One region of the Virgibacillus sp. Bac330 genome, then DNA from elsewhere that is predicted to be linked to it. Evidence: predicted binding sites of a transcription regulator. Region 1 holds the regulator's gene; each other region holds the start of a gene.
What was found. The regulator LexA, encoded in region 1, represses DNA repair genes until DNA is damaged. The targets are predictions, from matches to a motif close to CGAACATATGTTCG.
Positions count from the first base shown of each region.

Region 2: the regulator LexA is predicted to act here: its motif matches at 2,259-2,272, upstream of D9780_RS03565 (YhjD family protein).
Region 3: the regulator LexA is predicted to act here: its motif matches at 2,303-2,316, upstream of uvrB (excinuclease ABC subunit UvrB).

Region 1 is NZ_CP033048.1:1,848,721-1,853,606, reverse strand. It holds gene D9780_RS08670 (dihydrolipoyl dehydrogenase family protein) at 371-1,711, shown strand; gene D9780_RS08665 (MerR family transcriptional regulator) at 1,981-2,802, shown strand; gene lexA (transcriptional repressor LexA) at 2,862-3,485, opposite strand; gene D9780_RS08655 (YneB family resolvase-like protein) at 3,764-4,408, shown strand; gene D9780_RS08650 (DUF896 domain-containing protein) at 4,597-4,830, shown strand.
Region 2 is NZ_CP033048.1:817,222-822,107, reverse strand. It holds gene addB (helicase-exonuclease AddAB subunit AddB) at 1-300, opposite strand, end outside; gene lepB (signal peptidase I) at 656-1,207, opposite strand; gene D9780_RS03570 (TVP38/TMEM64 family protein) at 1,263-1,919, opposite strand; gene D9780_RS03565 (YhjD family protein) at 2,293-2,688, shown strand; gene D9780_RS03560 (competence protein ComK) at 2,624-3,154, opposite strand; gene D9780_RS03555 (fatty acid--CoA ligase family protein) at 3,389-4,886, opposite strand, start outside.
Region 3 is NZ_CP033048.1:2,405,515-2,410,400, reverse strand. It holds gene D9780_RS11290 (YkoP family protein) at 6-617, shown strand; gene D9780_RS11285 (MGDG synthase family glycosyltransferase) at 730-1,884, shown strand; gene uvrB (excinuclease ABC subunit UvrB) at 2,388-4,370, shown strand; gene uvrA (excinuclease ABC subunit UvrA) at 4,375-4,886, shown strand, end outside.

The DNA.
Region 1 (4,886 bases):
CCTATAAACGCTAGTTCATTAGACGGTAAAGGGCGAATAGTTACTTTACTTATTGTAAAATAAGACGGTTTCGCATTCTATACCTTGTTTAGAATATCATCAAAAAAGAGGAGTTCTGGAAGACAGAAACACGACGAAGTATATAGGTGGGTTGCGCATACTTTATACCGAGTGGCAAATATGCTACTACACTTCGGATGACCCTTGTGATCGCCATACAAAGTAAAACCTAAATATAACGGAAGAAAACAGATTCGAGTGAACTATCCAGTTTTGTAAGCCGGAGTATGGCAATACGTATTGACTCTGGAATCGTTCCATAGTTTATACTTACAAACATAGTAACTATAGATAAAGGAGTAGTTGTACAATGTTCACATATGATGTAGCAATAATTGGTGCAGGAGCAGGTGGTCTAAACACCGCTATGGAAGCAGCTAGTATGGGAAAAAAAGTTGTATTAGTTGACAAATATAAGCCAGGCGGAGAATGTACTTGGGCGGGTTGTATTCCAAGTAAAGCAATTATTCAACTTGCTGATGAAATTCATACGGCAAAAAAATATGCCAACATTGAAGTCGATGGGAAGCAAATAATGAGTAAAGTTCGTCAATTAATAAAAAAAGCGCATCAAGCGGAGGCAGTAGAGCAATTACAGGCTGCAGGTATTGAATATATTCAAGGTGATGCGAAAATTAACGATCAACATAGCATACGTGTAGTCGATAAAATCATTACTGCTGAAAATATAGTTATTGCCACTGGATCAAGAGCACTTATCCCTTCTATTAAAGGAATTGATCAGGTTAACTATTTAACAAATGAGAACGTCTTTCAGCTTGAAGATTTACCAAAAAATCTAATCGTTGTAGGGGGCGGCCCTATCGGTGTTGAATTAACGCAAGCTTTTCAACGGTTAGGAGTGCAAGTAAAACTAGTTGAAATGGCTGACCGTATTTTGTTTAGAGAGGAAAAGGGCTTAGCACACCAGCTCCAGAGTACGTTGGAAGAGGAAGGGGTGCAACTGTATACATCTGCGAAGGCGCTTGAAGTAAAACAAGCAAATGGTACTACAACACTAACTATAAATAGGAACGATGTACTTGAACATATTGAAGCAGAACATATATTGTTTGCCTTAGGTAGAAAGCCGAATATAGAAAATATTGGTTTAGATGATTTGGGGATTTGCTATACTAACAAAGGCATTGAAGTTAATGAATATAATGAAACTTCAGTTCGCAACATTTATGCTGTAGGAGATGCGGTTGGTCCTTATTTATTTTCTCATATGGCTGGCTTTCAAGCTAAACAGGCAATGCGACATGCATTTTTAGAAATGCATACCCCCATAGAGCAACACCCAGCTTGGTGCACCTTCACACATCCAGAATTGGCTAGAACAGGGATGACTGAAAATGAAGCAAGGGAGAAATTTCAAGACAAGTTTAATGTTTATACAGTAAGCTATTCTGAATTAGATAGGGCTGTTGTTGATCAAAAGACAACTGGAGAAGCCAAAATAATTTGTGATCAAGATGGGTTTATAATTGGAGCGAGTATTTTAGGGGAAAGAGCCTGTGAGTTATTAGGCGAATTGCAACTTATGAAAACATTCCATATTCCCTTCCGTAAACTAAAAGATACAATTCATCCATATCCGTCTTATAGTGAAATTCTGACACAGTTAAGCAACGTAGCTACTGAGTAATTGAAATAAAAGCGTTTCTTCAATACCATATGTTAACCTCAAGTCTTGAATAAACGAATTCAAGCAGGTACCCTTTTATAGTACTAGAGAAAAAGACTTGTATTCATTATACAGGTCTTTTTCAATTTTTTCTTCCTTTTTTGTCTTATTAAGTTGTGTAACGTCCGTTGATAAATTTAGAATTGTAACGTATTCTATAGTATGTTAGATAACATCTACACACCTTATGCTAGTCGCTTTTAAAGACAAAACAAAGGAGTTTTTAACATATGGCTGAAAAATATTTTAAAACAGGAGACATAGCCAAATTTCATGGGGTGTCTAGTGACACAGTGCGTTATTATGATAAAGAGAATTTAGTTACTCCTTCTGTTGTTAAAGATAATAGATATAGGTATTATTCTTTGAATGATGCTTTAAAGTTTAGTAATGTGACTTGGTTGCGTGAACTAGGTGTACCTTTAAAAGCAATTAAGAACTGGCTTGATTATAAAGATTTGACAGATGTATCGGGATTTAACGAGACTTATTTAGAGACATTATTGCTAGAGAGAGAGTTATTAGATAAAAAAATTTATTTTTTACAAGAGTTAAATAGAAGACTAGCCTCTTTTCAAACAAAACCAAATATGTGGGAAGTAGTTAAGGATAATTACATATTTACTTGTAAAGGATTTAACTTTACAGCTGATGATAAAGGATTCAATATTAATGAATCCAACCTGTATGATTCCCAAGAAGATGTTTTTTGGAATAAAACTTTGATGATTGTTTATCAAAACAACTTAAGGGATTTTCATCATCCTAAAAAAGGAGAAGTATATTGCTCTAACATTATTTCTAGTATCGATCAAGATATCAAAAAAATTAGTTTTCCAACAGCACTTCGTTATAATTTTGTAGGCAATCCCTTCTCTAATATGAGAAAGATGCAAGAAATCTTGAAAGAAGCAAAGCAACATGCCACTACGCATCAGTTGTGCCTCGAAGAATACTGTTATTCATTGTTTTACCTTTCGCAAATTAAGGAAAAGAGCCCCGTTTACTATGTGCATATTTATTGTCCTGTTCATTATACAGGGGAATATTGACAGAACAAAATTCATAGTAACCCAATATTTATACACTAAAAACTGCCAATTGGCAGTTTTTAGTGTATATGTCGATACAATCCAATAACTTTCCCTAAAATGGTTACATTATCGTATACAAGCGGCTCCATCGTTGCATTTTCTGGTTGTAATCGTATATGATCTTTTTCTTTAAAAAAACGTTTTACGGTTGCTTCATTATCTGCTGTCATTGCAACAACAATTTCACTGTTTTGTGCTGTGTTTTGCTGTTTAACGATTACCATATCTCCATCTAAAATTCCGGCTTCAATCATACTCTCTCCTTCAATCACTAAAACAAATAGACTATCATCAGGGTTAGCTGTATTTGCAGGAAGTGGAATATATTCTTCAATATTTTCTACAGCTGTTATAGGTAATCCTGCTGTTACTTTTCCGATAACAGGCGCATAAAGTGCTTCTTCTTTTGGAATAGGATTCTCTTCTTCCAAATGTAAGATCTCAATTGCTCTTGGCTTTGTAGGGTCGCGTCTAATATAGCCTTTGTCTTCAATTCTAGCTAAATGCCCGTGAACAGTCGAGCTAGATGCCAAACCCACAGCCTTGGCAATTTCTCTTACAGATGGTGGATAACCTTTTTGCATTACTTCATCTTTTATATAATCTAAAATCATTTGTTGCCTTTTGGAAAGTTTAGTCATGAATCTATCACCTCGCACATAATATTAATTAACCTTAGTTTACCATTAGATAAAACTTCGCGCAAACATTCGTTCGAAAAAACGCTTGACAAGATCATATGTTCGAGTATAATAAGTGTATAAAACGAACAAAAGTTCTATATTGTATAAGGAGGGCTATTAGATGTTTCAAAAACTGACCAAAACAGACGCATTCTATCTTGTAGCTTTTGCATTAACATTAGGTTTCTTATATTATTCTATTATAATGAGTTAATATGATAGAAGGAGTAAACATTGTGAAGGCAGTTGTATATTGTAGGGTAAGTACTGACAAAGAAACTCAAGAAACATCATTAATAAGACAAAAACAGGAGTTGGTTAAACTGGCAGCTGAATATCAACTTGCTGTGGTCGCTTGTATACAAGAGCAAGAGAGCGGATATAGTATCGATCGAGATGGGATATTTAAGATGTTAGAGATTTTTTCTCAAAAAAGGGCAGATTGTTTATTGATTCAAGACGAGACTCGGTTAGGTAGGGGAAATACAAAAATTGCCCTTTTTCACCAGCTGCAGAAATTACATGTTCCAATTTATACAAGTTTTCATGGAGGAAAGTTAGAGTTATCGGAAGCAGATTCCATGGTGTTGCAGATCGTTGGAATTGTGGAGGAGTATCAACGCAAAATACATAATATGAAGATAAAAAGAGGGATGAAGCAGGCGATTGCAAAAGGTTATGATCCTACTTTAAATCTTTCGAATAGAAATGAAGCCCCAGGAAGGCAAAGATTAGAATTTCCTGTTGAAGAAGTTATTAATTTACGCCAAACTGGTCTGACGTTTAAAGAAATTGCTAATACATTAAATGGTCTAGGTTACAATGTATCAAAGGCTACTGTCCATAGACGCTATCAAGAATACAAAAGCAAACAAAAATAAAATTATTCTCAGAAGGACAAGTTCTTTGCCCTTCTCTTTTTTATATGGTACTGTAAATAAATCATGTTGATAAGCACACCTATTTTATCTCAATGACATCTCTTGTACAATGAAAGAAAGTGCAATTTTTGTCAACGAAAACTTAACATTTAACGGAATGAAAATATATGCTGAGGGAGGGTAGATGGATGCTATCAAAAGGTAAGATCGAACGTATTAATGAGCTTGCAAGAAAATCTAAAGCGGACGGACTAACTATTTCTGAACAAAACGAACAAAAAAAATTACGTCAGGAATACTTACAGGGTGTAAGAAAATCATTTAAAAATCAGTTTAAAACAATGAAAGTAGTTGATCCAGAGGGAAATGATGTAACACCGAAAAAAGTAAAAGATTTACAAAAAAAGCACAACAATAAGTAGTAATACCTATTTTGCTATAAGTGCATGATTTCACTTGTAGCAAAATAGGTTTCATT
Region 2 (4,886 bases), 1.0 Mb from region 1:
CATAATTTTTCGTAGCATCATTTGCATTCCTATGGTACTAATAAAGGGCTTATTTCCTCCGCCTGTTTCTTGTAACACCCTCCATGCTAAACGCGAAAAACTAACTACTTGTGCCCGTATACTGCCACGAATGTCTTTATCTTTAAATAGATTATATTCTTGCTGAAAAGTCATCTGATCAGGTACAAGATAAAATATAGCTGCGCCTTGTGGCTGATCTAGCAATTTTTCTTTTATTTCATCAAATATGCGACCGCTTTTCCCTGTACCTACGCGTCCTGTTATAAAACGGAGGCCCATCACTCACTTCCCCTTTCATGGTTAAAAATTGATTTATCGACAGCTTTATGACAAAAAGGTATATGATCAGATTTAAATCCCTGCAATGATCATAGATCATGGGGGATTAGCCTAACGTCCACGATCTTCTCCTATACGTATAAAATAGAAAACGGACAGAAGACCCTTTCCTTAGATGAAGACCGGGATCGTCCGTCCGAACTGACTTTATAATTGTTGCTTATGTCTTTACCATTCTAGTATATCATGTTTGAAAAGAAGCATCTTGCTGTAGATGAAGAAGGTGTGACTGGCATCCATATTTGCACAACATCTTGTACAACTATCATAATGACACCAATAACGCTATTTCCCACTAGTTACCCAGACTTAGACTAGCTTGAGAAATAGGCCAATATTTCACATCTACTTTGCCTACCAACTGTGTCTGTGCAATAAATCCAAATACACGGCTATCCAAACTTTCCCCACGGTTATCTCCCATAACGAATAGCTTCCCCTCTGGCACTTTTGTCTCTCCAGTTATTTCTTCCAGCGAGAAGTTTTCTGTATATGGTTTATTACTTAACGTAGCTTGCGCATATTCTTGCAAAAAATCTTCCTCAACATAATTCCCATTTATATATAATTTGTCATCTTGGTAATAAATCGTATCCCCTGGAATTCCAATTACTCTTTTCACGTAATCTTCTTTCTCATTAGCACGAAAAACAATCACATCAAACCGATCGACTTCCGTTAAATCATACACAAATTTGTTTACCATTAGCAGGTTCCCATCGTCCAAAGTTGGCTCCATCGATTCACCTTCTACCACATAGCTGGCAAATAAAGCTGACTTGCTAACAAACATAATCATGGCCCCAAATAAAATAACAAAGACCACTTTCCGATATTTATTTTTCATTTTCATCTTCCTCCAGAGTAAATTCTACTAATAGCTTACCCTAGAAACAGATGTTTTAATCTTTTCTCATATCAGATTCTTCGCGCAGCTCCGCTTTTTTCTGTAATCGCTTTTCAATATATTTACCAATCATCCAAAATAACATGATACATATTCCAACAACAATCGTTTTCACCGGATTCTTGGCAAATTCCATAATACTTGAGCCAACATAAGCAATGGAGAAAATCATGACGGATTTTCCCATAATTACGGCTAAGATAAATTGTTGGGTACTAATTTTAGACAATCCAGAAACAACATTAATAACAGATGACGGAGAAAAAGGAAAACACATTAATAAAAACAGTGGTCCAAAACCATGCCTTTCTAGCCATGCAGTTACTCTCTTTACCTGTTTATTTTTACGAATTATTTTAAATACTTTTCGATCACCTAACTTACGAATAATTAAAAAGACGAGAATAGCACCTATTGCTGCACCTGCCCAAGATAAAATGAACCCTTCAAACAGCCCATAAGCAGCAGCATTGGCAAAAACGAATACAACTAGCGGCAAAAATGGAAAAAACGCCTCAATAAATGGCAACAGGATGCCAGGGATAGGGCCTAGATTCTCATAATTTTTTAATAGTTGCGTAATGTAATCATCAAAAGTTTCACTATCAAAAATCATTTCCCAATCGGATAGTTGGATGTCTAATAAAAGCATGTAGTAAATCTCCTCGATAATATGAATGTTATTTTTCTAGTTTTTTCACATAATAATGATATCTCCATGTTTTCCTATAACAGACGATTTCATACTGAGAAAAACGTCGGTTATACGATAAACTTAAAACTTTACACATTCCTATAGTAATTAAAAGATGAAATGATAGACAAAGTAAAGCTTGAATTAGAGGTGTTCTCTTTAACCCCTTGAAGAATGGTTAGTACTTTCTATTTTAATAGAAAAATCGCCATGTGCAAAGTCCTATCACTTATATCGCCACTTTCTTTTCTTTATGAATTGAATTTTTTTATGGTTATCGCATATACTAGCAACAAAGGAACGTACGTTCTTTATAGAGGAGGAATTCTTTTTGCGTTACTTAAACGAAGATGAGTTAACATTGGCGTCACGCTTCCTGTTTCTTTCCATGACGATCTTAGTAATTCAACAAGATATTTATTTTCTACAGACTGGTTCATTCAAAGCATTTAAAATAAAGGAATCCTATCTAGAAGTTTTAACAAGAATGGAACAGCTTGCATTTCAGGAGCGAAAAAACTTACGGAAAACGATGCAGAAAAAACGAATACAAGTTGTAAAGTTGGAGAAAAATGATTCCTTTTCCTCTTATTTGTTTATTTGTCGAGGACGTGAGGAAAAACGCAATTATTTCAACCCTGCTATCCGAAAAAAAGTGAAACTTATATTTGAGGAGTTGATGAAAAAGTCGATTCTGAAGGAGCAATGTGCTTCTTTAAAAACTTGAGTCGGTTATTTAATAAATACCGAAATTGAGCTGTTCGCTGTATTTGGTTTATCATCGACCCATAGGAAATGTCTAATTCAATAATTTTTCCATTTAGAAAGATAATTTCCGTCCCATATTCGTGCTTCCTTTGAACTTGTTCGATATGGGAATGGGCGATCCATGTACACTGAGAGCTCGAAGGAGAAATCGTTGGAAAAAAATACATGCCGCTTAATGGATCAATTGTAATGGGGGCCTTATGGGTAATACCGCAAACATCACGCGTTCCATCCTGTCTTCCTTTTAAACTGCTGCCAAAATACTTACAAGCGTGATCCATCACCTTACTTGGGGAGCAACCGACTGCATATTCTTCCTGATCTTCAAGCACCATCGTCATTGCTTTGTTATTGGAGTCTCGTCGAGCGACCAAAGCAGCAGTAAAAGGGGTGATTTCGGGAGGATCTGTGTAGAAGTTAAACATGTTTTCATCCTTTCTAGAAGAAAAGAAAGTGGCTTCTTTACTAAAATACCAAACTTCTTCAAAAAAAGAAATAACAAAACTCATTTTTTTCTAATTATTTTATTTTGTTTGCCAATTATTTTCACCATTTCATCAACAAAAATAGAATAATGTCTATTAAAAAATGCCATGTCGTTAGAAAAACTTAGCAACTTGCCACCTGTTTAATGGCAAAAGCTGCTAAGTTTAGACTTATCATTGAAGTACTTGTTCCCGTAAGTTTTTCCTTAAAATTTTTCCAGTAGTATTCTTTGGTAATTCATCTAAAAAAATGATGTTTGTAGGGATTTTATATTTTGCTAAATACGTCTGGCAAAATGAAATTAATTCCTCCGCGGTTACGCCATTTTCATCTGTCACAACAAAGCATTGTACCGCCTCACCAGTTTCTGGATCAGGCGTACCTATTACAGCTACTTCTATTACATTTGGATGCCTATAGAAGACTTCTTCCACTTCACGAGGATACACATTATAACCACCTACTAAAATCATATCTTTTTTCCGGTCAACGATAAAGAAATAACCTTCGTCATCCATTCGTGCCATATCTCCCGTATATAACCAGCCATTTTTTAAAGCAGCTGCTGTTTCTTCCGTAAGCTTATAATAGCCTAGCATTACATTGGGACCGCGAACGATTAATTCCCCAACCTCGCCAACAGGCACTTCTCCACCCCATTCGTCTACAATCTTGTTTTCAACCCCTTGAATACTGCAGCCGATGGATCCCGGTTTACGTGGTCGATCTAACGGATTAAAACAAGTTACCGGTGAAGCTTCAGATAATCCATAGCCTTCAGATATGGTGACATCAAAAGCTTGCTCAAATCCCTTTAACAAAGCTACTGGCATGGAAGCTCCTCCAGAAATACAGAACCGGATCGTTGCAAATGGATTTTCTTTATCTTCGCGCTTTGCTTGCAATAAATAATTATACATCGTCGGTACCCCAGCAAAAATAGTTGCTTGATAGGTTGTACTTAATTCAAATACGGTAGAAGGTGAGAATTTTGGTAAAACGATAACTGTCCCGCCATTCATCAAAGGTGCATTAAGGGAAACCGTTAAGCAAAACACATGAAACATGGGTAAAGCAGCAATTACTTTGTCTTTATCATTTATACTTAAATAATCTGCAACATCTTTTGCATTGGAATACAAATTGTGGTGAGAAAGCATGGCTCCCTTTGGTGTACCAGTTGTCCCAGATGTATATAAAATAATGGCTAAATCATCACTTTGCAGGTCTGGTTGGTCGAAATACGGATCTCCTAATTGTAGCACCTCAGAAAAAGTGTGCAATCTTTCTCTCTCCATCGGTATTGGTTGTTCTCCTACCCGAGAATCACAAACAATGTAATTAGAAATACTTAGTTCCCCATCTATCGCCTGAAATTTTTCTAGCAATCGGTCTAACGTTATTACCGCCTTGACATCTCCATTATGTAAAATATAACTCAGTTCACTTGGTGTATATAATGGATTAATCGGAATAACCACTAACCCCAGCCTTAGAGCACCATATAAACCAATAATGTAATAAGGGCTATTTCCAACAACTAAAGCAATGTGATCACCTTTTTTATAACCAATTGCTGCTAACCCAGAAGCAAATAAAGTCACAGCTTGATCGAGATCCTTATAACTCGTTGGCTGATGCTCAAAGATATATGCTGGCTTATTCGCATAT
Region 3 (4,886 bases), 560 kb from region 1:
TGCCGATGGGTAATAATATTGAAAAAATGTTGCAAGCTAATATAAAAAGTGTTGGAGTTGAGTGGCTCATGTTTATGCGCAACTGCTTTCTGTATTTTTGGGGAAGTATCGACCCAATTTATTTTACTTGCTCTAGGCTAACATATATTGTTGGGCCAAACCAAAAAAGGACGCTATTACGAGCTCGATTAACAAAATATAAAGGTGCTAAAATGGTTCTGTCTGATGGGACCGTAATAGAGAAGGATGATTTATTAGTAAAGATACATTTGCATAATGTTAAATTACTTAAAAAACTCTCGGAACAGTCGAATGACATGAAACGAGCGGTTATTATCTATCATAGTGTAAAACAAGCAATGCCGAGTTTAGCAACATATATTGAAAATCACGCGGAACAGGAAAGAGTAAAAGGGATAATTGGAATTACTAATTTATCAAAAGGTGGAAAGAAATTAGGGTTTGAAGAGAAAGCCTTGCAAAATAAATTTTATCGTATTTTCAAGAAAATAACATTATTCCCGATTAGCTTTTTAACTGGAAAAAAATCAATAAAACCTGTTTATTTATTTATGTCAAAAGGGAAGTTATTAATGAAATACGGGAATCGTTGTTAATGAAAAATTTTACTTTTTAATCTTTAAGCATAGATTTTTTTAAGCCTAGACAGTAGGAAATACAGTCTTTGCGATTGAACTCACTTTAAAAACGAACGATAGGATGAAACAAATGAGGCAAATCCAACCATCAGAAGCATTATTTCTTCCTTTTTTACAAATTCCAAGCGGGCATCACCACGTAGCAGATGCACTAATTGCTGAGTACAAAAGCATTTATCCAAATCATCCGTATGAAAAGGTGGACATACTTAGTTATGGGTATAAAAGTATAGAAAAGTTAGTTTCTTCTACGTATTTAACTTGGATCAAATATTTCCCGGAAGGATATGACCGTTTATACTCGTTTTTAGTTTATAAACAAGGGACTAAAAAAAGAACCAGACAATGGCATTATGAAACTTTATTTCGTCCAATACTACAAAAGGTAGTACAGCAAGCTGAAGCGAAGATACTGTTTTTTACACATGCTTTACCTTCCAATATGGCAAGTGTTTTAAAGCAACAAAGAAAAATAGAAGCTATTACAGTAAATGTGTATACAGATTTTTTTATAAATGCTTTATGGGGGATAGAGGGAATTGACTATCATTTCGTTCCGACACTTTCCATGAAAAAACATTTAATACAGTGTGGTGTAAAGGAAAGTAATATATTTGTTACTGGCATCCCTGTTCACCCATGTTTTTATTATACGGCTAGCAATCAAAATCAAAAAGAGGGACTGCAAATGCTAATAGCTGGGGGTAGTTTAGGGACGGGAGATTTAGAATGTTTGCTAAATGAATTAAATTTATCTTCTCGGGTACATCTGTATGTTTTATGCGGACAAAATGAGCAGTTATATCAAAAGCTTCATTCTAAAAAATGTTGTCATATAACACCATTACGCTATTTGCATTCTAAGCAAACAATGAATCAATTGTATGACCGTATAGATGCTGTTATAACGAAGCCTGGTGGTGTAACCGTTAGCGAGTGTCTTGTGAAGCGGAAACCGCTGTTTATATACAACGCTTTACCAGGCCAGGAAAGAATTAATTTGCAGGAATTAACACGTTTAGGTTTAGTACAAGCAATTGATAAAAACAAACCAATTGGCAAGCAAATAATGGATTATTTTTCAAATGATTACAAGCAACAACAACTGTATCAACAGTTGCATAACTACTTGGAAAATAGAGAGCAAGATTCTGTAGCATCCATTATAAAACGGATTACACAACAAACAAACCACAAAGGGGGAAATAGTATCTCCTATATATAAGATGGCGTAAAATAATCCACATAGATGAAGCCAAGCAAATAATAGCGAGTCAAGTATAGAGATAATAGCTGTGATAATAGGTAAGCTTTTTAGGGGAAAAGTAAAGATGTTTGAAGCATGTAGAGAGGATATTATCTGCATGCTTTTTTTACTAGAGGAAAGTATACGAATTTCGTGATTTAGCGTACAAGAAAAATGAAGGCAATCAAGATTATATGAAACAATTACTACTTCGCGGGAGTAAGTAATAAATGATAATTTTCCAAGGTTTAAGTTGCTATAAAAGAACAAATCATGCATTTATTTTATTATCAAAGGAGCCTGCGTTTAATTACAATATGAAGCTTAAACATACTTATTGATTAGCAATTCATAAAGCATATGTTAGCCTTTAGCTGAAGGGAATTTATTACAATAACGAATATTTGTTCGTTTTTCTGTTAACATATGTAAGGTTTATGATAAAATAAGTACTAGTTATGGACGGATCGGAGGAGAAGCTAGTGGAAAATCAATTTGAACTAGTTGCCAAATATGAACCAAAAGGTGATCAACCACAAGCAATTAAAGAAATTGTTGAACGTATTAAGGCAGGAAAAAGGCACCAAACACTTTTAGGCGCAACAGGAACTGGTAAAACTTTTACTATGTCGAATGTAATTAACGAGATTAATCGGCCAACTTTAGTGATTGCGCATAATAAAACTTTAGCCGGTCAACTATATAGTGAGTTTAAAGAATTCTTTCCTAATAATGCGGTGGAGTATTTTGTTAGCTACTACGATTACTATCAACCTGAAGCTTATGTACCATCCACCGATACATTTATTGAAAAAGATGCGAGTATAAATGATGAAATTGATAAACTAAGGCACTCTGCTACATCAGCATTGTTCGAGCGACGAGATGTTTTAATTGTTGCGAGTGTTTCCTGTATTTATGGATTAGGTTCTCCTGAAGAATATAAAAGTCAAGTACTCTCCATTCGGACAGGCATGGAAAAGGATCGAGATCAACTATTACGTGAACTTGTAGACATTCAATACGCTCGTAATGATATTAACTTCCAACGCGGGACGTTTCGAGTGCGTGGCGACTCTGTGGAGATAATTCCAGCTTCTAGAGAGGAACACTGTATACGCGTCGAATTCTTTGGTGATGAAGTCGACCGCATTCGTGAAGTGGATGCATTGACAGGGGAAATTATTGGCGATAGAGAGCATATTGCTATTTTTCCAGCCTCTCACTTCGTAACGCGAGAGGAAAAATTGAAGCTTGCTATTAAAAATATTGAAAAGGAATTAACAGAGCGTTTAAAAGAGTTACGAGATCAAGGGAAATTACTAGAAGCACAGCGTTTAGAACAACGGACGAATTACGATCTGGAAATGATGCATGAGATGGGCTTCTGTTCAGGCATTGAAAACTATTCACGCCATCTTACTTTGCGCGAAGCAGGTGCGACACCATATACATTGCTTGATTTCTTTCCTGATGACTTTCTAGTTATGATTGATGAATCACATGTCACACTCCCACAAATTCGTGGTATGTTTAACGGGGATCAAGCGCGAAAACAAGTACTTGTAGATCATGGATTCAGATTGCCGTCAGCGCTAGACAACCGCCCGTTACGCTTTGAAGAATTCGAAAAAGCTACGAACCAACTTGTTTATGTTTCTGCCACACCAGGGCCATACGAACAAGAGCATTCGCCAGTCATGACAGAACAAATCATTCGACCAACAGGTCTCTTAGATCCAGAGGTAGAAGTAAGACCAATTAAAGGACAAATTGATGACTTAATCGGGGAAATTCATAAACGTTCCGAGAAAAACGAACGTGTGCTAGTCACCACGTTAACGAAAAAAATGTCGGAAGATCTAACTGATTATTTAAAAGAACTTGGTATAAAAGTTGCTTACTTGCATTCAGAAATTAAAACATTGGAGCGAATTGAATTAATTCGTGATTTACGTGTTGGTAAATATGATGTTCTCGTTGGAATAAACTTATTACGTGAAGGTCTTGACATTCCAGAAGTATCTTTAGTAACAATTTTAGATGCGGATAAGGAGGGATTTTTACGTTCAGAAAGGTCCCTTATTCAAACGATGGGACGGGCTGCACGTAATGAAAATGGCATGGTTATTATGTATGCTGATAAAATTACGAAGTCGATGCAAATAGCCATTGATGAGACGTATCGTCGACGGGAAAAGCAGATTGCTTATAACGAAAAGTATGGTATTATTCCTACGACGATTAAGAAAGACGTACGAGATGTGATTCGAGCAACTGTTGCTGCTGAAGACCAAGAAACGTACGAAAGCAAAACAAAAAGTGTTACAAAGCTAGCAAAGCAGGATAAAGAAAAAGTAATAGCGAATATGGAAAAAGAAATGAAGGAAGCTGCCAAAGCATTAGATTTTGAAAAAGCAGCTGAACTTCGAGATGTCATACTTGAACTGAAAGCAGGAAGGTGATGAAATGCCTAGTAAATATATAACCATCCAAGGTGCTAGAGCTCATAATTTAAAAAACATTGATGTTAATATACCAAAGAATAAGCTGGTCGTCCTCACAGGCCTGTCTGGTTCTGGAAAGTCTTCTTTGGCTTTTGATACGATTTATGCTGAGGGTCAAAGGCGTTATGTTGAATCTTTATCTGCCTACGCAAGACAATTTTTAGGTCAAATGGATAAGCCGGATGTAGATGCTATTGAAGGCTTATCTCCAGCAATCTCGATTGACCAAAAAACGACAAGTAAAAATCCTCGTTCTACTGTAGGAACAGTGACAGAGATATATGATTATTTGCGTTTATTGTTTGCTCGAGTTGGTCACCCTACTTGTCCGAAGCATGGGGTAGAAATTACGTCGCAAACCGTAGAACAAATGGTAGATCGAATTATGGAATACCCTGAACGGACTAAAATACAAATTTTAGCACCAGTAGTATCTGGCCGAAAAGGGGAGCATGTAAAGGTATTTGAAAAATT